DNA from 4 places in the Actinomadura sp. NTSP31 genome. Region 1 is predicted to be linked to each of the others. Evidence: riboswitches for the same ligand, from Rfam matches in the RefSeq annotation. Region 1 holds a riboswitch; each other region holds the start of a gene.

What was found. Region 1 has a riboswitch for S-adenosylmethionine ahead of ACA514_RS00330 (PotD/PotF family extracellular solute-binding protein). Riboswitches for the same ligand answer to the same signal wherever they lie in the genome.
Positions count from the first base shown of each region.
Region 2: linked by a shared signal. The riboswitch ahead of ACA514_RS21665 (aminotransferase class V-fold PLP-dependent enzyme) and the one ahead of ACA514_RS00330 (PotD/PotF family extracellular solute-binding protein) in region 1 are both predicted to bind S-adenosylmethionine.
Region 3: linked by a shared signal. The riboswitch ahead of ACA514_RS12480 (GNAT family N-acetyltransferase) and the one ahead of ACA514_RS00330 (PotD/PotF family extracellular solute-binding protein) in region 1 are both predicted to bind S-adenosylmethionine.
Region 4: linked by a shared signal. The riboswitch ahead of thrC (threonine synthase) and the one ahead of ACA514_RS00330 (PotD/PotF family extracellular solute-binding protein) in region 1 are both predicted to bind S-adenosylmethionine.

Region 1 is NZ_JBGNUT010000001.1:86,400-91,727, forward strand. It holds gene ACA514_RS00325 (hypothetical protein) at 1-347, shown strand, start outside; SAM riboswitch class IV at 1,390-1,505, shown strand; gene ACA514_RS00330 (PotD/PotF family extracellular solute-binding protein) at 1,598-2,683, shown strand; gene ACA514_RS00335 (ABC transporter ATP-binding protein) at 2,650-3,861, shown strand; gene ACA514_RS00340 (ABC transporter permease) at 3,864-4,745, shown strand; gene ACA514_RS00345 (ABC transporter permease) at 4,738-5,328, shown strand, end outside.
Region 2 is NZ_JBGNUT010000012.1:150,718-156,045, forward strand. It holds gene ACA514_RS21655 (transglycosylase domain-containing protein) at 1-1,657, shown strand, start outside; gene ACA514_RS21660 (hypothetical protein) at 1,724-2,104, opposite strand; SAM riboswitch class IV at 2,155-2,271, shown strand; gene ACA514_RS21665 (aminotransferase class V-fold PLP-dependent enzyme) at 2,316-3,614, shown strand; gene ACA514_RS21670 (SseB family protein) at 3,763-5,328, shown strand, end outside.
Region 3 is NZ_JBGNUT010000006.1:132,008-137,335, forward strand. It holds gene ACA514_RS12455 (leucine-rich repeat domain-containing protein) at 114-317, opposite strand; gene ACA514_RS12460 (hypothetical protein) at 357-1,103, opposite strand; gene ACA514_RS12465 (hypothetical protein) at 1,152-1,778, opposite strand; gene ACA514_RS12470 (Scr1 family TA system antitoxin-like transcriptional regulator) at 2,023-2,973, shown strand; gene ACA514_RS12475 (DUF397 domain-containing protein) at 2,974-3,210, opposite strand; SAM riboswitch class I at 3,599-3,688, shown strand; gene ACA514_RS12480 (GNAT family N-acetyltransferase) at 3,695-4,312, shown strand; gene ACA514_RS12485 (GNAT family N-acetyltransferase) at 4,309-4,935, shown strand; gene ACA514_RS12490 (RBBP9/YdeN family alpha/beta hydrolase) at 4,951-5,328, opposite strand, start outside.
Region 4 is NZ_JBGNUT010000008.1:313,963-319,290, reverse strand. It holds gene ACA514_RS16860 (MoaD/ThiS family protein) at 154-432, opposite strand; gene thrC (threonine synthase) at 453-1,697, opposite strand; SAM riboswitch class I at 1,714-1,855, opposite strand; gene ACA514_RS16850 (cation diffusion facilitator family transporter) at 1,967-2,926, opposite strand; gene ACA514_RS16845 (trehalose-6-phosphate synthase) at 3,059-4,492, shown strand; gene ACA514_RS16840 (sulfotransferase) at 4,540-5,328, opposite strand, start outside.

The sequences.
Region 1 (5,328 bases):
CGACCACGACAGCGACCACGACGACGCCTGCGCCGGTACAGACCACCCCGACAACGAGCGCTCCCGGGACCCCAGCGCCGACTACCACCGAACCCAAGCTCCCGAACAGCAAGCAGATCGTGATGATCGACCCGGACGGCAAGAAGTACACGTACACGACGATGGCGCAACTGGCCGCGGGCATGCGCTACACCATGGGCGACAACCCCCAGCCCAACTTCTGCGAGAAGTCCTACACCAAGGGTGTTGAAGGCGGCGGCAAGTTCCCCGCGGGCAGATCGGCCTTCCTGGCCGCCTGCCGAGAAGGCTGGCGCAAGGCGGAACAGATGCACCGCAACGGACAGTGAATCGGCGGCCACATCGGCGCCGAGGGGGCTTGAGTGACTTCTTCGGGAGACCCGAAGCGGCCCCCCGATTGGCTCCCGAACCTACGAAGAAATCAACAGAGAACCGCTGAGGTCAACCACGAAACGTGCTTTGACCTGCGGAAACTTGACGTGGGTAATACTGGGTTCGAACCCGTGACCTCGCAGATCCATGCCGGGCGTAGGGCTCAGTACTCATCCTCGAACCAATTGACACTACAGGCCTTTGTCTGGGTGCGCCCCTCGGCGAGAAGGCGATCTCGTCGCTGTCGCCGCAGAATCCTGTGTCGCGCGTAGCGAAGAGCGCCGCGATGGTCGAAGGTGCGCCGTCACGGCCGAGTCGGACACGATACGACACTCCGCTCCGCGTCGCTCATTTATGCTCAGGGCTGAAGTCACAATACCTGTATCAACCGGCCTGTCGACCATTCCTCGATAATTGGATACAAAGATCAGCCTGAGCACGAAAAACACAGTGGAGCGGTGAATGGACGTCCACCTCGCCGCCCTCGAGTCCGGCGCGCCCGCGTTCATGACACGTTCCGGTTCAGCGGCGCCTACCTGCGCGACGCACTGGCGGACATCACCGCGTCGATGCCGGTCGGGCCGAGCATGGCGTTCCCGCCTGGCGCCGTGCACGCCCAGCGCGCCCTCGGCGTCGGGATCGGCGTCCTTCCAGTTGCCGCTGACCCCGATCGGCCCAGCGTCGCGCCTCCAGGCGCAGAATGATCCGGGCCTTACCGATCATCCAGTTGGCCGCGGGCCCAGGAACCGCGGCCGGCCTTCCCCTTGCTCACGGTGCCGGCAGGCCCTCCGCCAGCGGCGCAGCGGGACCTGCCTCGAAGGCCGGCCGTTCGACGACCGGCCCTTGCTCGCGATCGGCCGCGCGGTCGAAGCCGAGTTGAGCTGATCGCCGCACCATCACACGCGTCCGCATCCGCGACCGGCAGGATGCCCTGCCCTCCGGAGCTTCGGTCATCCGTAATCAGGGTATTCAGACCGTTTTTATATGGTATGTTCCTGCCGTCACGAGTTCCAGCGCCAAGCCCCGGCTTGCTGGGCGGCAACCCTCCGACCGCGGTGGGGTGCTCCGGGTGAGGACACGGTCGTCCGCCGGACATGCGACGACAAGCGCGGGTTCGCAGGGCCGCGTTCCCCGAGACCTCGGGAACGGTGACGTGCGCGCGACGGAGGCCCATCGCTGTGCCGGCTCGGACATGGAGGAGTGAGACGTGGGAAGGCGATCGGCGTTCGCCGTCATCGGCGCGGTGGCGCTGCTGGCGGCCGCGGCGTGCGGGGTGGACACCGCCGACACCGGCGGTTCGGGCAAGGGCGGCAAGGAGCTGACGGTCACGGTCTTCTCCGGACCGTGGGAGGACTTGTTCAAGAAGTCCTTCGTCGAGCCGTTCGAGCGGGACACCGGCGCCAAGGTGAACCTCGTCCCGGGCGCCAACGCCGAGTGGCTCACCAAGCTGCGCGCCGCCGGCGGCAAGAACCCGCCGTTCGACCTGGTGGTGCTGACCCCTGACGCGGCCCGTCCGGCCGTGGCGGGCAAGCTGGTCCAGCCGCTGGAGACGGCGAAGGTGAGCAACTGGAGCGACCTCGACCCGGTGGAGATCGAGAAGACCACGGTGGCGGGGAAGAGCTACGGCGTCCCGCTGACCATCGGCTCGACCGGGCTGCTCTACCGCACCGACAAGGTCAAGCAGGCGCCGGTCGACTGGCAGGACATCTTCGGCAAGGACCTGTGCGGGCACGTGGCGCTGCCGCCGCTGACCTACAACCCGGGACTGGAGTTCTTCAGCGCCCTGGTGACCGGCCAGGGCGGGAAGCTCTCCGACCCCGCGGACGTCGACAGGGCGTTCAAGCAGCTGGAGCAGCTGAAGGGCTGTGTGTCGTCCTACCCGGCGAACGCGACGGCGGTGCAGAGCGCCATCCAGAACGGCGAGGCGTGGGCGGTCCCGTACTGGGACGGGCGGGCCTTCGCGATGGCGCAGGCCGGGGGCAAGGTCGGCTTCACCTATCCGAAGTCCGGCGCGGTCGGCGCACTGAGCAGCTACTTCCTGGCCTCGGGCAGCAAGAACAACGACCTGGCCTACAAGTTCCTCGGGTACATCGCGAACGCCACGTACCAGAAGCCCTTCGCCGAGGGGAACTGGTACGCCGGCTCCAACAGCAAGATCGACTACAGTCCCGCCTTCAAGGCGAAGATCAAGTACGGCACGGACGTCTACCGGACGTTCCACTGGGTCGACTACGACGTCGCCACGCCGAAGCTCAACGAATGGCAGCAGCGGTGGAACGAGATCTTCCGCTGAGCGGCGCGGCCGCGGCCGGCGGACCGGCCGCCGGGCACGTCGAAGCCGGGCGGCCCGCAGCGGGGCACGTGGAGATCGAGGATCTGGCCGTCGGCTACGACGGCCAGCCCGTCCTGGACCTGGACCGGCTGTCGGTGCGGCGCGGCGAGTTCCTGTCGATCCTCGGGCCGAGCGGCTGCGGCAAGACCACGCTGCTGAACGCCATCGCCGGGTTCGTGGCGCCCGACAGCGGCCGCGTCCTGGTCGACGGCGACGACATCACCGCCCTGCCTCCGCACCGGCGGGGGCTCGGCATGGTCTTCCAGAACTACGCGCTGTTCCCGCACCTGTCCGTGGCGAGCAACGTCGCCTACGGGCTGCGCGTCCACCGGGTGCCCAAGCGGGAGCGCGCGGAGCGGGTGGCCGATGCGCTGCGCCTGGTCGGCCTGGAGGAGTTCGCCGACCGGCGCCCCCGGGCGCTTTCGGGCGGCCAGCAGCAGCGGGTGGCGATCGCCCGCGCCCTGGCCACCCGTCCGGCAGTGCTGCTCCTGGACGAGCCGCTGTCCAACCTCGACGCCAAGCTGCGCCGGGAGATGCGCGTCGAGCTGCGCAAGATCCAGCAGAGCGTCGGCACCACCATGGTCTTCGTCACGCACGATCAGGAGGAGGCGCTGTCGCTGTCGGACCGCATCGCGGTGCTCAACGGCGGCAGGCTGGAGCAGCTCGGCACGCCCGACGAGGTGTACCGGCGGCCGGCGAGCCGCTTCGTGGCGCAGTTCATAGGCGCCGCCAACGTGCTGGAGGGGACGGTCCGCCCGGACCGTGCGCTGGACGTCGGAGGCGTCGCGGTCCCGCTCGGCCTGCCGGACGCGGAATCCGGGCGGGAGGTGGTCGTGGCCATCCGGCCCGAGCGGATCCGCCTGGCGCCCGTCACCGGCACGCAGGCTGATGCGGCGGCCGGTCCGAACGGGGCGCGCGCCGCGACCCCGGTGACCGGTCTGACCGGGACCGTCGCCTACCGCTCGTTCACCGGTGACGCCTGGCAGGTCGAGGTGCGGACGGCGGGCGGCCTGGCGCTCACCGTGCGCGTCGCCGACACCGGGGCGGGCGGCGCCGACCCGCCGGGCGCCGGAACGGCCGTCACCGCCAGCTGGGACCCCGCCGACCTCATCGTCCTTGATCTGAGGGCGGGGCGGTAGCGATGGCCCACACTTCGCCCGGGAAGCGGCGGACGCGCCGGCGCGGCGCGGCGTACGCGGCGCCCCTGCTGGTCTTCCTCCTCGCGCTGTTCGTCGCGCCGCTGGTCCGGCTCCTGCAGCTCAGCTTCCGCCCGGTGGACGAGAACAACGCGGCGCGGCCGGGCTACACCGTCCACCAGTACGTCCGCGTGTTCACCGAGCCGTTCTTCTACGAGGCGCTCGTCCGCACGCTTTTCACCGCGGTACTGGTCACCGTGCTGTGCGTCGTGCTCGCCTACCCGGCGGCGTACACCCTCGCGCGGCGGCGGCCGGGCCTGCTGCGCACGCTGCTGTTCGTCATCGTGCTGTCGCCGCTGCTGACCAGCGTCGTGGTGCGCAGCTACGGCTGGATCGTGCTGCTCGGCGCGAACGGGCCGGTGAACCGGGCGCTCGTCGCGCTGGGGGTCCTCGACCAGCCCGCGCACCTGCTGACCAGCTACTCGGCGGTCGTGGTGTCGGTGACGCACGTGCTGCTGCCCTTCGCGATCGTGCCGCTGGCGACGGCGCTGGGCGGGCTCGACCGCGATGTCCTGCGGGCCTCCCGGGTCCTGGGCGCCGGACCGGTGCGGACGTTCGCGCGGGTCACCGTGCCGCTGAGTCTGCCCGGCGCGCTCAGCGGCGCGCTCGTCGTCTTCGCGCTCGCGATGGGGATCTACATCACTCCGCTGCTGGTGGGCGGCGCGAACCAGCCGCTGGCCGGCATCCGCGTCTACGACCAGATCTCGACCGTCTTCGACTATCCGGTGGCCGCCGCGCTGAGCTTCGTGCTGCTGCTGATCACGGTGCTGTGCACGACCGGGCTCGGCACCGCCTTCCGTACCTGGGAGCGCCGCCTGCATGGCTGACGAACGCGTGGCCGACGAACGCGCGGCCGAGACCCGACGGACCGCCCGTACCCCGGTGTCGCGGCGCAGGGCCGCCGCGGACCGGGCGGCGCCCCTCGCCGGGCGCCTCCTGGCGGCGCTCGTGTTCCTGTTCCTGCTCGCGCCGCTGGTGGTGTTGGTCGCCAGCTCGTTCAACACGACCGCCTCCGTGGCCTTCCCACCGCAGGGTTTCTCCACGCGGTGGTACACCGGCGTCCTCACCTCCCCCGACTGGCTGGTCTCCTTCCGGCTCAGCGGCCTGCTGGTGCTCCTCGTCGTGCCCACCGTCGCGGTGATCGGGACGCTCGCCGCCTACGGGCTGGCGCGCGGCAACTTCCCAGGGCGCGGCGCCGTGCACGCGCTCGCGCTGTCCCCGCTGATGACACCGGAGATCATCACGGCGCTCGGGCTGCTGTACTACTTCCACGGCATCGGGCTGGTCGACACCGTCCCCGGGCTGTGGCTGGCCCACTCGCTGATCGCGCTGCCCTACGCCGTCCGCGCCGTGATGGTCAGCGCCGCCGGGCTCGACCCCACGCTCGAACGCGCCGCGGCGAGCCTGGGC
Region 2 (5,328 bases), on a different contig from region 1:
CAACACCATCTACTTCGGCCGCGACGCCTACGGGGTGCAGGCGGCCGCGCACGCCTACTACAACAAGGACGTCAAGGACCTCACCCCCGCCGAGTCCGCCTACCTGGCCGCCGCGATCCAGCAGCCGAGCAACTTCTCCGACCCGACCGGCCAGCACCGCGTGTACGCCGAGCAGCGCTGGCGCGCGGTCGTGAACAACATGGTCCGCGACGGGGCGCTGTCGTCCGCCGACGCCGCCGCGATGACGTTCCCGCTGCCCGGCAAGGAGAAGATCACCGACGTCCTCAAGGGCCAGAAGGGCTACATGGTCAACCTGGCCAAGAAGGAGCTGGAGGAGCGGCGCGGCTACACCGAGGACGAGATCAACCGCAGCGGCCTGAAGATCACCACGACGTTCGACAAGCGGCTGATGGACGCGGCGAAGCGGGCCGTCGACGCCGCCGCCCCCGCCGGGATGAGCAAGAAGATCCGCACCGGGCTGGTGTCGGTCGACCCGAACACCGGGCAGGTGCTGGCGTTCTACGGCGGCCGCAACTACCTGACCGAGGCCGCGAGCAGCGCGTTCTACGACACCGCGCAGGTCGGGTCGGGCTTCAAGCCGATCGCGCTGGCCGCCGCGCTGGAGGACGGCAAGAGCCTGTCCGACACCTATGACGGCAGCTCCCCGCAGTACTTCGGCGGCCACCGCATCGAGAACGACAGCGGCGAGAACTTCGGGAACATCAACCTCGTCACCGCGACCGAGCACTCGGTCAACACCGCGTACGTGAACCTCGGCCAGGACATCGGCAACGACAGGATCGCCGGCATGGCCGAGAAGCTCGGCGTCTCGTCGTCGCAGATGACGTCCGCGCAGCGGTCCGCGACGTCGTTCCCGCTCGGCATCGTGTCGCTGCACCCGGTCCAGCAGGCCGGCGTGTACGCGGCGTTCGCCGACGAGGGCCAGTTCCGCCAGCCGTTCGTGGTGAAGTCGGTCACCGACAACGAGGGCCAGACCCGCAAGTTCGCCGAGAAGGGCCGGCGGGCGTTCGGCACGCAGGTCGCGCGGGACGCCACGTACGCGATGCAGCAGGTCGTCCAGGGCGGCACCGGCACCGGCGCGCAGCTGCCCGACGGCCGCGACGTCGCCGGCAAGACCGGCACCACCGACGAGGGCCGCGCGATCTGGTTCAACGGGTTCATCCCGCAGATGGCGACCACCGTGGCGATGTTCCGCGAGGACAACAAGGCGCTGAACATCCCCGGGTACGGGGCGTACGGCGGGCAGCTGCCCACCCAGATGTGGCGGTCGTACATGACCGACGCGGTCGACATCAAGGGCTACGACCCCGAGTCGTTCGGGTCGCCGTCCGAGACCCCCGGCAGCGGCTGGGACGGCCCGCCCACCGGCGGCGGCCAGAGCACCGAGCCGCCGTCCACGCAGGGCCCGACGCACCGCCCGTCCGGCGGGACGGACGAGCCGGGCGGGTCGACGCCGCCCACCGGCGGCCTGCCGACCATCATCCCGTCGCTGCCCGGCGGCGGTGACGGCGGCGGCAACGGCGGAGGCGGCGGGAACGACGGCGGCGGAAACGACGGTGGTGGCGGGAACGACGGCGGCGGCAATGACGGCGGTGGCGGCGGCGACGATGGCAGCGGCGGCCAGATGTTCAATTAGCGCCGCGTCGCAGCGCAGGCCCGGCGGTGGAACCGCCGGGCCTGCGGCCTTCCGTCCGGACGCCCGCTAGTCGCACGCCTTTCCGATGCGCGCGGGCGTGCCGTCCAGCACGGCGCTGAGCTGCGCGGCGTCCCCGGTGTGCACGCTCGCGGCGGCGGTGCGCAGCCGGCCCGCCTCGTCCTTCAGCGCCTTCTTCAGCGCCCCGTCATCGGTCTCCCTCGCCAGCCCGTCGAGCCGGGTCGCGAGCCGCTGCGTCGCCTGCCCCCACTGCGCCGGCTCCGCCGCCGGCACGCTCCTGACCTGGGTGACGTACTGCTGGAACGCCTTCTTCGTGTCGGTGCAGACCTGACCGGAGTCGCCCCCCAGCGCACCGCACGCGCCCAGCAGGCCGGACACGCCGAGCATCACCACGCCCCCGGCCAGCGCCCGAACCGCCCCGTACCGCATCGCACCCTCCCGCTTGATCTGCCACCGGCTCCGCATATACTTCCGCACTAGGTCATGAGCGCCAGCGCCAAGCCCCGGCTCGCTGGCCGGCAACCCTTCGTCCGCGATGGGGTGCCCCGGGTGAGGACCAGGCCGGACGCGGCACCGCGTTCCGGCAAGCGCGGATCCCGCGGGCGCGTCCCCGGGGTCCCTGACCCCGGAAGGAACCGGCATGCCCACGCTCGCCCCCGCACCGTCCCGCTCCCCGTTCACGAGTCCTGAGACGTCCGGCACCGGGCCGGAAGTTCGCGTCCCCCGGATCATCGGCGCGGACGCGCCCGTCCCGCTGGACGACGGCCGCCGCGTCCCGTACGCCAACCTCGACTACGCCGCCAGCGCGCCCTGTCTCGAGGCGGTGCACGAGGCCGTCACCCGCGCGCTGCCCTACTACAGCAGCGTGCACCGCGGCGCCGGTTACGCCTCGCAGGTCACCACCCAGGCGTACGAGGACGCGCGCGAGACCGTCCGGACGTTCCTCGGCGCGTGGCGGCGCGACGCGGTCGTGTTCACCCGCAACACCACCGACGCGATGAACCTGCTCGCGCACGCCGTCCCGTCCGGGACGAGCGTCGTGGTGTTCGAGTCCGAGCACCACGCGTCGCTGCTGCCGTGGCGGCGCGCCGTGCGGCTGCCCGTGCCCGCCACGCCCGCCGAGGCGATCGACGCCGCCGACCGCGCGCTCGCCGCGACGCCGGCCGGGGCCCGGCTGCTCGTCGTCACCGCCGCGTCCAACGTCACCGGCGAGCTGTGGCCGATCCGCGAGCTGGCGCAGGTCGCCCGGCGGCACGGCGCCCGCATCGCGGTGGACGCCGCGCAGCTCGTCCCGCACCGCCCCCTCGACATGACCGCGCTCGGCCTGGACTACGTCGCGTTCTCCGGGCACAAGCTGTACGCGCCGTTCGGCGCCGGCGTGCTGGCCGGACGCGCCGACTGGCTGCGCGCCGCCGAGCCCTACCTCAAGGGCGGCGGCGCGAGCGCGTCCGTCGCCGAGACCGTCCGGTGGGCGCCGTCCGCCGAGCAGCGGCACGAGGCCGGCACCCCGAACGTCCTCGGCGTCATCGCGCTCGCCGCCGCCTGCGACGCGCTCACCGCCGCCGGCTGGGACGCGCTCGCCGCCCGCGAGGAACGGCTCCTCGCCCGGCTGCGCGCCGGCCTCGCCGCGCTCCCCCACGTCCGCGAGCTCACCCTGTGGGGCGACCGGTCGCCGCGCGTCGGGATCGTGTCTTTCACCGTGACCGGCTGGAACGCGCGGGACGTGGCGCTTACGCTGTCCGGGGAGCACGGCATCGGCGTGCGGGACGGCAAGTTCTGCGCGCACCCGCTCGTCCGGCACCTGCTGGACGGGGAGGGCGGCGCGGGCTGCGGCGAGGGGGCGGCCGTCCGCGCGAGCTTCGGGATCGGCAGCACCGAGGAGCACATCGACCGGCTGTGCGCCGCGCTGGCGCGACTGGCGGGGTCGGCAAGGCGCTGACCTGCGGAATCGCCCGCAAGCACAGACGTTTATAGCCTTTGGTCCTGTTCGCCCCTGTAGCGTAGGCAGTCGCGCTACTTCCCGCCGGAACTCCCACCGGGACCCGGCGGGTCGGGGACGAGCACGGACGAAACAGGGGGTGGCGGCGGTGGCCGACGCGTGGCGACCCACGTCGGAGCTGGAACGCCGACTGGAGGAGACCGTACGGGCCGGGGACCAGGAGGGCTACTTCCGCGTCCTCGCGGGCAGCGAGCTCGTGGTGCCCGTCGCCGACGACGCCGTCGACGGCGTCCTCGCCGGCCGGACGCGGCCCGCCTGGCCGACCCAGGAGGAGGACGGCCGCGTGCACGTCCTCGCCTACACCTCCGCCGCGGCGATGCGCGCGTGCCTCGGCCCGTCCTGGCGGCACTTCATGACGCTGCGCTTCGGCGACCTCGCCGAGACCTGGCCGGACGCCCGCTGGTGGCTGGCCGTCGACGCCCCCGGCCACCCCGGCGGCACTCCGCTGCCGATCGAGTCGCGGATGCCCGCCTGGTTCGTCCGCCAGGTCGCCGACGGCGACGGCCGCCCGCCCCTGGTCGGCCGCCCCGAACTCCCGTCCGGCACGGCACCGGCACCGGCACCGGCTCTGGAACCGGCCCCTGCCCCTGCCCCTGCCCCGGAACCTCCGCCCGCCCCGGAACCGGCGGCCGCTCCAGAACCGGCGCCTTCACCGGAACCGGCCTTCTCGCCGGAACCGGCGTCCTCGCCGGAACCGCCGGCAACGCCTCCGGCGCCGTCGCCTGCACCGGCACTGTCGCCCTCGTCCTCGCCCTCGCCGGACGAGTCGCCCTGGGAGGAACTGCAGGGCCAGCACCGGGAGCTGACCCGCGAGGCGCCGCCCGAGCCGTCCCGTCCCGAGTTCCGGCCCGCCAACGACGTCGAACGCGAACTCCTTCGCGCCGCGGCGAACAACGACCACGACCTGTTCCTGCAGACGATGGCGGACACCGAGATCCTGCTGCCCGTCCCGGACGACACCGACTACACGCTCCGCCCCGGCCGTCCCGGCTTCCCGTGGCGGACCCGCGAGGTCGACGGCAACACCGTCGTCCCCGTCTTCACCTCCCCCGAGCGGCTCATCGAGGCCGCGCACGCCGCCGGGACCGGCACCGAGTACATCAAGCTGCCGTTCACCGTCGCGCTGCGCTACTGGCCCGACCACGGCTGGCTCCTCGCCATCAACTCCGGCTCCCCCGCCGGCGGCACCGTCATGGCCGCGCAGCTCCCCGGCCTCGCCACCTGGGCCGACCAGCGCGCCGCCGCCCGGATGACCGACCGCTTCGAGCCGCAGAACGACATCGAGCAGCGGCTCTTCGACGCCGCCCGCCGCCGCGACACCGACGCCTTCTTCAAGATCCTGCTTGGCGCGCAGGTCCTCGTCCCCGCCGATCCCGACACCCCGTGGGGCATCGCGCCGGAGGACCCCGGCTTCCCGTGGCGGCCCGTCACGGTGCACGGGCGCACGTCCGTCCAGCTCTTCACGTCGCTCAAGTGGATGAACGAGGCCATCGGCTCGTCCCGCTTCGTGATGCCGAGCCTGCTGGACGTCGTGTCCGCCTGGCCCGATCCCGGCTGGACGCTCGTCATCAACCCCGGCACCCCGATCGACGCGACCATGCCGGGCGAGCAGGTCCGCGCCCTCAGCGGCCCGCCGCGCACCGCGCCCGAGGAG
Region 3 (5,328 bases), on a different contig from region 1:
GAGCGTCCCGAACCGTACGCACAGGCAGACCGGCGCCCCACGAAGAACTCATCGCCCGTACCCCGAAATTTCCAACAACGTCCCATCACTTGCCACGCCCCGTGACGACGCCCTCAGGAAACCTTCAACCGCCGCCCCAACGCCTCGGCCCCTCGCACCTCCTGCCCCGCGGCAATGCGAACGATCAGCTTCCGGTTCCCCGCCAACGGCGAGAGATCGAGCCCCGGGGCGGCTTCGATGAGATCGAGAGACCGCAGCCGGGGCAGGGACGCCAGCGGAGCGAGGTTGGTGATGTCACGGCAGCCGCTCAGGTCCAACGTGGACAGCTTGCGGAGGCCGGACAGCGGTCAGATTCCCTACGCCGCTCCGATCCAGGTAGAGAGGTAGGCGACGCTCAGTGTTGTCTGCGGACGCGTGAACCGCTCGAAGCGAACACCGAGGAGCTCCAGCGTGTCCAGGCTTTCGCTGATGGACGCGAGGTAGCGCCGGGTGAACTCGTCGTCGTCGGCTTTGCCTTCCGGGGCCGTGAGCGTTCGTGCGGGGAGCCGGGACAGGGCGGCTCCGACCTGGTCGGCGAGTCCGGTGAGCCGCGCGAGTGTTTCGGCGGACGCGCGCGGCCCGAACTCCGGTAGGTGAATGACGATGCGCGCCAGGCAGTCGCAGCACTCGTCCAGCACGACCTCGTAAAGGTGCGCGCCCGCCTCGCCCAGCTCGAACTCCGCCCGCCGTGCCGATAGCCGCGACCGCAGGCCCCGCGCGAGCTTCACCGGGTCGGCGTCCGCCGCGAAGAAGGCCTCGTCCGAGAGGTCGGCGGTGTCGAGGGTGTGGACGACGGCGAACAGCGCCGCGTCGCGGTCGCCGTCGGTGAGCCCGCCGAACTCGTTGGCGGCGAACGTCAGGAGCCGTTCGGCCACCGAGTCGGCGATGTCCTCGAACTGCCGCTGGACGCGCCGCCGTCTGATCTCGTCGGGGAAACCCGTCCTGATCAGCTCGGTGAGGTCCTTTCCGGCGGCGTCCCTGGTGGAACGTCCGGCGATGAACCGCCCGACGGCCAGCCGCGCCACCGACGCGCCCACCCGCAAAGCCGCCACCTCGACCGACATGGCACCTCCGCTTCAGCCGGAAGAGCCATTATGGCGAGAACCCAGGTCTCACGCGACCGCCATTGTCCGGTCTTCGCGCGTCCCCGAGATCTCTTGCGGCACATGAACGAACCCCTGGCGGCGCCGCGAGGCGACCGACACCCTCAGGTCCGGGCGGTACGCCGCAGGGCATATCCCGTCGTATCCATGCTTGACGATTCCCCAGTAGATGTCTTCGGAGACCGCGAGAACGAGCGGTGAACTGCTCGCCCGCAGGCATTTCTTCAGCCTCGGCGCGTCCAGTAATCGACAGGCCAGGTCGATCGCCTCACCGAACGGCCCGTTCTCGTCCCGGTGGATCTCGCCTGCGTGCACGACGGCTCGAAGGCGCATGCACCTGCTCGGCCGCTCCGCCGCCGATATCGACTCGTTGTAGTCGGCCAGCTGCCGGTTGAGGCCCGGAACGAGGCGGGACAGCAGATGGGTCTTCGGTAGTTCGTCGACCGGGTGGAACAGTGCGAGGACGCCGTCTCCGCGGTCCTCGAACGGGTCGCACCACCGGTCCTCGATGCCCGCGGCCGCCATGGCCCGCTTCACCTGGCCGTAGATCTGGCTCCGCAGTTCCTCCTTGATCGGGTTCGTGCGGAGCGCCCCGGTCGAGTTCTCCAGGTCGACGGCCAGAATGCTCCTGTGCACCGGGTTGCCGCTCACCTGGACGCCCCCAAATTCGCTCTGCTGTTAGAACCTCTGGCAATAGTCTGCAACCGGTTCTCTGAGTCGTGCAAGGTGCACAGCGGCATGCATCGCACCCGGATCGCCTCTGTATCCATCTGGCAAGGTTGACGACTTCCAGTGAGACAGAATGATGTCAAAGGTGGGGAACCGCTTTTCCGCGAGGTCTGGTGATCCAGGCGGCGCGAGGTTATCGTTGCCCTGCAACTTGCAGATCGGCGTCCGGGCCGCAGAACCGAAACCGATTCGCTGGGAGGCCGGGGTGGCAGCAGCGCCGACCGTCCGCCGTCGCCGCCTCGGCATCGAGTTGCGGAGGCTGCGGGAGCACCTCGGCCGCACGGTCGAGGAGGTCGCAGATCGGCTCGGCTGGTCTCCGTCGAAACTGAGCCGCATTGAGAACGCCCGGATCGGCGTGCGGGTCTCGGACGTCCGGCTGTTGCTGGAGTTGTACCGCGTGGGGGAGAGGCACAAGGGGGAGGTGCTGGCCCTCGCGCAGGCCGCGACGGAGCACGGCTGGTGGGCCGGGTACCGGGATGTCCTGTCCGGCGAATTCGGTACCTATGTCGCCCTGGAGGACGAGGCGCGCACCGCGCTCACCTTCACCACGTACGCCGTTCCGGGGCTCTTGCAGAGCAAGGATTACGCGCACCGCATATTGAGCAGCGGGAGGGTCATCGCCGTTTCCACTCCGCGCGAGGTCGAGCGCCGGCTGGAACTGCGCATGCGGCGGCAGGAAGTGCTGCACGGCGATGGTTCCCTGACCCTCTCGGCCGTGGTGGACGAGTCCGTCCTGCTGCGCGTCATCGGCGGCCGGGATATCATGCGCCGGCAGATGCTCGATCTGCTCGAACTCGCTGAATTACCGAATGTCCACGTCCACGTGCTTCCCCTGGACGTCGACCGAGAGCCGATATTCGCGGACGACTTCACACTTCTGGATTTCGCACCCGCCTACGACGTCACCTTCCCTGACGTGGTCTACCTGGAGAATCTGTCGACCACGGCGGTGCTTCAGCGCGACGGCGTCACGCACATGTACCGGTTGTGCTGGGAGGCGCTCAGGTCGGTCTCGCTTTCCGCGGACGAGTCGCTGCGGCGGATATCCCGGGCGGCGGAGGAATGGGGTCCGTCCGGCGCCCGGAGCTGCGCCGACGTGTGATCACGACCGCGGATCGGCCTGCTTCGAGAGCCTCGGCAGCGCCTGGAAATCCTGCCGGGAGATGATGAGGACGGGTCCGTCGGTCCCTTGCTTGGAGTCTCGCATGGCGATGCCGCCCGGCGAATGGCGGGCGACCTCTACGCAATACGTCTCCTTGCATCTGCGACTCTTGCGCCATGCCGACGGCTGTGCGTCGGATGTCGGGCCGGTCGCGTCGTCGTCCGCCCATTCGGGCATGCGGGGTCCTTTCCTTCCAACGGGGCCGCAGGTCGCGGGCTGGGGTAGAGAGTAGCGAGGACGCCGTCGACTTCGAGGGGTTTCCTGCAACATTCCCGACATGTTCTCTAACTAGGAAAAAACCGGACAGCCCGGACCAAATGAACGCTTGGTTCGCTTGGTCCTCATGCGCGGGCGACGAATCGGGCGCCCGGGCGGTGCGTCGCCGCCCGAGAATGACCGGCTGGCCATTTTCTGGCTGGGCGCCTAATTCGTGAGAGTCTCAATCGCCCATCGAATGGTCGTCCGTGGAGACGGCCACCACCGCGCGCCGGCTCCTCGTGCGGCTCCCGCACCGAACGAATCGTGTTGACGGCTGGCGGCGGGGCGGGCAGGATGCGGGGGGTTGTGATCATCTAGAGGATCTGAGGGGCCTGGCCCGGGGACGGTCCGGCAACCTGCTTTTGTGGCAAGGTGCCAATGCCAGGAGCGATGAGGAGAGTTCATGGGCGTGCGCCTTGATGTTCCTGTGCTGGCCGGGACGGTCGTCCGGCTGGAGCCGCTGTCGATGGGGCATGTGCCGGAGCTGGCGGAGGCCGCCGAGGAGAACCGGTCGTCGTACGGGTTCACGCTCGTGCCCGGTGCGGCGGACATGGAGTCGTACGTCGCCGGGCAGCTCGCGCGGCCTGGGCTGACGCCGTTCGCGCAGGTCAGGGTCGCGGACGGGAAAGCGGTGGGGCATACGGGGCTGTGGGATCCGCGGACGTGGCCCGGCACGGAGCGGTTGAGCGCGATCGAGATCGGGTGGACGTGGCTGGCGGCGTCCGCGCAGGGCACCGGCATCAACGTCGAGGCGAAGAAGCTCCTGTTCACCTACGCGTTCGAGACGCTGGGCGTGGTGCGCGTCGACCTCAAGACCGATGCGCGGAACGAGCGGTCGCGGCGGGCGATCGAACGGCTCGGCGTGCATTTCGAGGGCGTCCTGCGGAGCTGGTCGCCGTCGTGGGCACCGGACGAGGAGGGCACGCTGCGTGATTCGGCGATGTTCTCGGTGGTCGAGCCGGAATGGCCGTCGGTGAAGACGGCCATGACGAATCGTCTGGCGGAGACCGTCGGGCGGTGACGGTGAGGGAACTTCCCGGGTGCGCGCCGGTGCTGGGCGGGGCGCTCGTGCGGCTGGAGCCGCTGTCGATGGGGCATGTGCCGGAGTTGGCGGAGGCCGCCGAGGAGGGACGGGCGGCGTACGGGTTCACTCCGGTGCCTTCCGCGGCCGGGATGGAGTCGTACGTCGCCGGCAAGCTCGACCGCTCTGAGCTGATGCCGTTTGCGCAGGTCAGGGTGATGGATGGGAAGGCGGTCGGGCACACCGCGCTGTTGCATCCGCGGCCGTGGCCCGGCCGGGACCGGCTGTGCGCGGTCGAGATCGGGTGGACGTGGCTGGCGGCGTCCGCGCAGGGCACCGGCATCAACGCCGAGGCCAAGAGGCTCCTGTTCGGCTATGCCTTCGAGACGCTGGGCGTGGCACGCGTGGAGCTCAAGACGGATGCGCGCAACGAGCGGTCGCGGCGGGCCATCGAGCGGCTCGGCGTGCATTTCGAGGGGGTGCTGCGCAGCTACTCGGAGTCGTGGGTGCCCGGCGAGGAGGACGAGCTGCGGGACACGGCCATCTTCTCGGTGATCGCCGACGAATGGCCGTCCGTGAAGACGACCATGACGAACGTCTTGGCAGGGGCCGTCCAGCCCTGACGGCACCCAGCGGCCCTATTGCTGGGTCAGCGAGTCCAGTAGTTCACGGCCGTGCTGCCATGAGCCCAGGCTGCTGGCGGAGTTGATGTGTCCGCACGCGCCCGCCAGGTGCCATCGCGCCTCCCATCGCGCCGCGAAGCCGGCGGCTGCCTCGGGGGTGCAGTACGGGTCGTCGGTGCTGCCCACCACCAGGGCCGGGCACGGCAGCGGCTGCGACGACACGTCGGTGAACGTTGCGGCCGCCTGGTGGGGGAACGCCGGCCCGTCCGGGTCGGGGGGCGCGACCAGGAACGCGGCGCCTGGCGGGCTTGAGGGATTCCTGTTCAGCCAGGTGGACGCCGCCCAGCAGCCCAGGCTGTGGGCTACCAGCACGACGCGGCGGTCCCGCCGGGA
Region 4 (5,328 bases), on a different contig from region 1:
TCCCCGGCCCCGCCCCTGCCATCGCGGGACCGCGGATCATCCGCGTCTCCGCGGCGCTGCGCCGCGGGCGGGGTCGACTCGGCGTGATCGGAGTCGACCCTACCCGGCGGCCGCGACGGTGCCCGGAGGCGAAGGGCGGTTCGCCGGTGGCGGTCAGCCGCCGGCGACGGCGGGGATGATCGAGATCTGGGCGCCCGCGGGCGTCGCGGTGTCCAGGCCGTCGGCGAACCGGACGTCCTCGTCGCCCACGTAGACGTTGACGAACCGGCGGATCTTGCCGGCGTCGTCGAGGATGCGGGCCGAGATGCCGGTGTAGCTGGCCTCCAGGTCGGCGACCACGGCGCGCAGGGTGTCGCCCTCGGCCTTCACTTCCGCCTCGCCGCCGGTGTAGGTCCGCAGGATCGTCGGGATGCGGACGGACACGCTGCTCATGTGCTGGCTCCTTCTCGTTCTCAGGCGAGGCCGGCGGCGCGGAACGCCTCCAGCGTCGGGGCGATGTTCGCGCTCGGCTTGGCGACGGGGGCGACGGCGTCCAGCGTCTTCAGGCCGTCACCGGAGTTGATGATCACGGTCTCGGCGGACGGGTCGAGCGCGCCGGAGTCGACGAGCTTGCGCAGGCAGCCGACGGTGACGCCGCCAGCGGTCTCGCCGAAGATGCCCTCGGTGCGGGCGAGGAGGCGGATGCCCTCGACGACCTCGGCGTCGGTGACGTCCTCGACGGCGCCGCCGGTGCGGCGCGTCACGTCGAGCACGTAGGGGCCGTCGGCGGGGTTGCCGATCGCCAGGGACTTGGCGATGGTGTCGGGCTTGACCGGCCGGACGACGTCGTGGCCCGCCTTGAACGCGGCGGAGACGGGGTCGCAGCCGGCGGCCTGCGCGCCGAACACGCGGTACGGCTTGTCCTCGACCAGGCCGAGCTTGATCAGCTCCTGGAACGCCTTGTCGATCTTGGTGAGCTGGGAGCCGGACGCGACCGGGACCACGATCTGGTCGGGCAGCCGCCAGCCGAGCTGCTCGGCGATCTCGTAGCCGAGCGTCTTGGAGCCCTCGGCGTAGTACGGGCGGACGTTGACGTTGACGAACGCCCAGTCCTCCTGCTCGCCCGCGATCTCGGACGCGAGCCGGTTCACGTCGTCGTAGTTGCCGTCCACGGTGACGAACGTCCCGCCGTACACGGCCGTCGTGATGATCTTCTGCGACTCGAGGTTCGACGGCACGAACACCGCGCTGCGGATCCCGGCGCGGGCCGCGGCGGCGGCGACCGCGTTGGCGAGGTTGCCGGTGGACGGGCAGGCCAGCACCTTGAAGCCGAGTTCGCGGGCGGCGGCGAGCGCGACCGCGACGACGCGGTCCTTGAACGAGTGGGTCGGGTTGCCGCTGTCGTCCTTCACCCACAGGCGCTGCAGGCCGAGGCTCTCGGCGAGGTTGTCGGCGCGGACGAGCCGGGTCAGGCCGGGCTCGGTGTTGGGGGTGTCGGCGACGGTCGACGGCACGGGCAGCAGCCCGCGGTAGCGCCAGATGTTGCGGGGGCCGGACTCGATGCCGGCCCGGGTGATCCCGCCGAAGTCGTAGGCGATCTCCAGCGGGCCGAAACATTCTTCGCACGCGTAGAACGGGCCGAGATCGCGCTGGGAGCCGCATTCGCGGCAGACGAGGGCGGTAGCGGGTCCGAGGTCTGTGGCAGACGTGAGTGCCATGAGGGCGAGGCCTTTCTCCCCATCTTTCCTGCGCCACCTTGGTCGCAGGCCGGAGTTGGCACCATCTCCCGGCCGGCCTCGCAGGATCGCGAGCGCGCGTCAGCCGGGTGGTTGCCGGGGCTTCGCAGGGCCGGTCCCTCCACCCCTCTGGATGAGCGGTATTCAGTTGTGGTCGAGCCGTTTGAACTCGTATGCGAACTTTACATGACGTGACCGGATGGCAGACAGGCGGGTCCGGCCAGTGAGACGTTACCCGGAGGTGGTCTTGATCACGCCGGCTCGCCCGCGGCGTCCGCGGCGGGGGCGCCTCCGGGCCTGCGCTGGGTGGGGTCGAGGAAGACGTGCCGGACGATCGGGACGCGCTCCTTGAGCCGCCGGTCGATCTCGCCGGCGACGTCCTCGGCCTGGTCGGCGCTGATGTCGTCGGAGAAGTTGACCCGGGCGGCGACGAGCAGCTCGTCCGGGCCGAAGTGCATGGTGAGCAGCTCGTCGACGCCGGTCACGCCGGGCGCGGCGGCGATCTCGGCGCGGATCTCGCGCTGCGCGGCGGGGTCGGCGGCGCGGCCGATGATGAGGCCCATGCTGTCGCGGCCGAGCACGAACGCGACGACGACGAGGAGCAGGCCGATCAGGACGGAGGCGAGGCCGTCCCAGAACTGCGACCCGGTGAGCTGCCGAAGGACGAGCCCGGCGGCGGCGAACGCGAGGCCGATCATGGCGGCGGTGTCCTCGAACAGGGCGGCCTTGAAGGTGACGTCGGGTGACCGGCGGACGTGGTCGACGATGTCGCGGCCGTTGTCGCGGGTCTCGCGGCGCGCCTGCGTGAACGCGCGGACCCAGGACGTCCCCTCCAGCAGCGCGCCGAGGCCGAGGACGCCGTAGGCGATCCAGACGTCGCCCTCGGAGCCGCCGTGCCCGGTCATGGCGAGGACGCCCTCGAAGATGGAGAAGCCGCCGCCGGCGACGAAGATGCCGAACGCGGCGAGCAGCGACCAGAAGTAGCGCTCGTTGCCGTAGCCGAACGGGTGGCTGCGGTCGGGCGGGCGGGCGCTGCGGCGCAGCGAGGTCAGCAGGAAGCCCTGGTTGAGGGTGTCGGCGACGGAGTGCGCGCCCTCGGCGAGCATCGCGCTGGATCCGGCCAGCGCTCCGGCGATCAGTTTGGCGATGGCGAGGATCAGGTTCGCCGCCCCGGCGACGAGGACGGTCTTGGTCGTCTCGGACCGGCTCATTCCGCCCGGGTACCCGGTGCAGATCACCGTAATCACGGCGGGATCGGTACAGATGCCTGCCTTTCACGCGTCGCCGAACTCATCCCCCCGGCCACTTTGAAGCACCCCCGTCACAACTGAGACCCTGCCGGTATGAGCCAAGTGGTGGTGGCGTCCAACCGCGGCCCGGTGTCGTTCTCGCTGTCCGACGACGGCGCGCTGACGATGCGGCGCGGCGGCGGCGGCCTCGTGTCGGGCCTCGCCGGCGTGGCGTCCGGGCAGGACGTGCTGTGGGTGTGCGCGAGCCTCGGCGAGGCCGACCGGACGGCGGCGCGGCGCGCACCGGACGGGCGGATCGACCTCGCGGGGCACGACACCGGCGGCGCGGCCGTCCGGATGCTCGACATCCCCGCGGCCACCTTTCACCGGGCGTACAACGCGGTCGCCAACTCGACGCTGTGGTTCGTCCACCACTTGCTGTACGACACCCCGCGCAGCCCGCATTTCGACGCGCGCGCGCGGCGGGACTGGCAGTCCTACGAGGCGTACAACGCGGCGTTCGCCGACGCCCTTGCGCGAGACGCGGCACAGGGCGCGAAGGCGGCGATCCAGGACTACCACCTGTCGCTGGCACCGCGGATGCTCCGCGAACGGCGTCCCGACCTGAAGATCGTGCATTTCTCGCACACGCCGTGGGCGCCGCCGGAGTACTTCCGTCTCCTGCCGGACGACATCGGCGCGCAGATACTGCAAGGCATCCTCGGCGCGGACCACGCGGGGTTCCTCACCGAGCGGTGGGCTTCGGCCTTCCTCGACTGCTGCGAGGCGGTGCTCGGCGCACGCGTCGACCGCGCCGCCCGTACCGTCACATGTGGGGGCCATACGACGCGCGTGGGCGTGCACGGCCTCGGTGTGGACGGGACGGAGCTGCGTCAGCGGGCCGCCCAGCGGGACGTGGCGGAGCGAGCGCGGGCGCTGCGCGAGCAGGTCGGCGACCGGCAGCTCATCGTCCGCATCGACCGGACCGAATTGTCCAAGAACATCGTGCGCGGGCTGGCCGCCTACCGGGAGATGCTCGTCAACCATCCGGAGTGGCGCGGACGGGTGGTGCACCTCGCGTTCGCCTATCCGTCGCGCTACGACCTGCCCGAGTACCGCGAGTACACGGCGGCCGTGCAACGGATGGCCAAGCAGATCACCGAGGAGTTCGGCACCGCGACGTGGGAGCCGCTCATCCTCCAGGTGAACGACGACTATCCGCGGTCGCTCGCCGCCTATGGGCTGGCGGACGTGCTGCTGGTGAACCCGATCCGCGACGGGATGAACCTCGTCGCGAAGGAGGGGCCCGTCCTGTCGGAGCGGGGCTGCGCGCTGGTGCTGTCCCGCGAGGCGGGCGCGGCGGCGGAACTGTCGGAGGACGCTCTTATGGTGAACCCGTTCGACGTGTCCCAGACCGCGGAGACGCTGCACCAGGCGCTGCTGATGCCGCGCGACGAGCGGGCCGAGCGCTGCGCCCGGCTCGCCTCCGCCGCGACCGCCCTCCCGCCCGGGCGCTGGTTCGCCGACCAGCTCGCCGCGCTCGACTGACCCGCCGCTCGACTGACCCGCTACTCGGGTGCGTCCGGGCCGCCCGGCTAGTCCGGCCGCCCCTGCCGGGACGCGGCCGGAACGGCGGCGGCCGGGGCGAGGCGGCAGTCGACGGGGTTCGGCTCGTGCCGGCGCTGCCAGCGCTCGCGCAGGTCGGCCTTGCGGTGCGCCATGCGGCGGTGCGCGGCGGTCCGGGCGAAGCGGGCGAGCCGGGCGGTGGTCGGCTTGGGCAGCCCGCTGGGCTCGTAGCCGTACTCGGCGAGCCGGTCGCCGAACGCGGCCTCGGCGAGGCTGATCTCCCAGGCGGCCAGCCGCTGCGCCCAGGCTCCGACGCGGGTGGCGGTGACGGCGTCGCAGGTGAGGCCGTGCCACCGCTTCTGCGGCGGGACGGTCTGCTGCGCGAGGGCCTGCGGGGCCGCCATGGCCGGGTGGTAGTCCTCGCCGAGGAACTCGCAGAGCCGGGGCAGCTCGTCGGCGGGGTCGGCGACGAGCCGCTCGTACTGCAGTTCGTAGAAGGAGTCGGGGCCGAGGCGCGCGGCGAGCCGCCGGCCGGTGTCGATCGCCTCGCGCCACACGGAGATGGCGTGGTTGACGTCCTGGTCGTACCAGGGCATCTCCTTGAGGGAGGCGACGCAGTCCCGGCCGTCGCGGACGAGGTGGACGAACTGGGCGTCCGGGAACATCCGCAGCAGCGCGCCGGCGTAGCGGATGTAGCTCGGCCGCTTGTCGCCCCAGCGCGCCTTGCCGTGCAGCCGGGCGTAGGCGCGGAAGACGGCGCCGAGGGCGGAGCCGAGGGTGGGCGGCCCCGCGACGATCTCCTCGGTGATCTCGCGGGC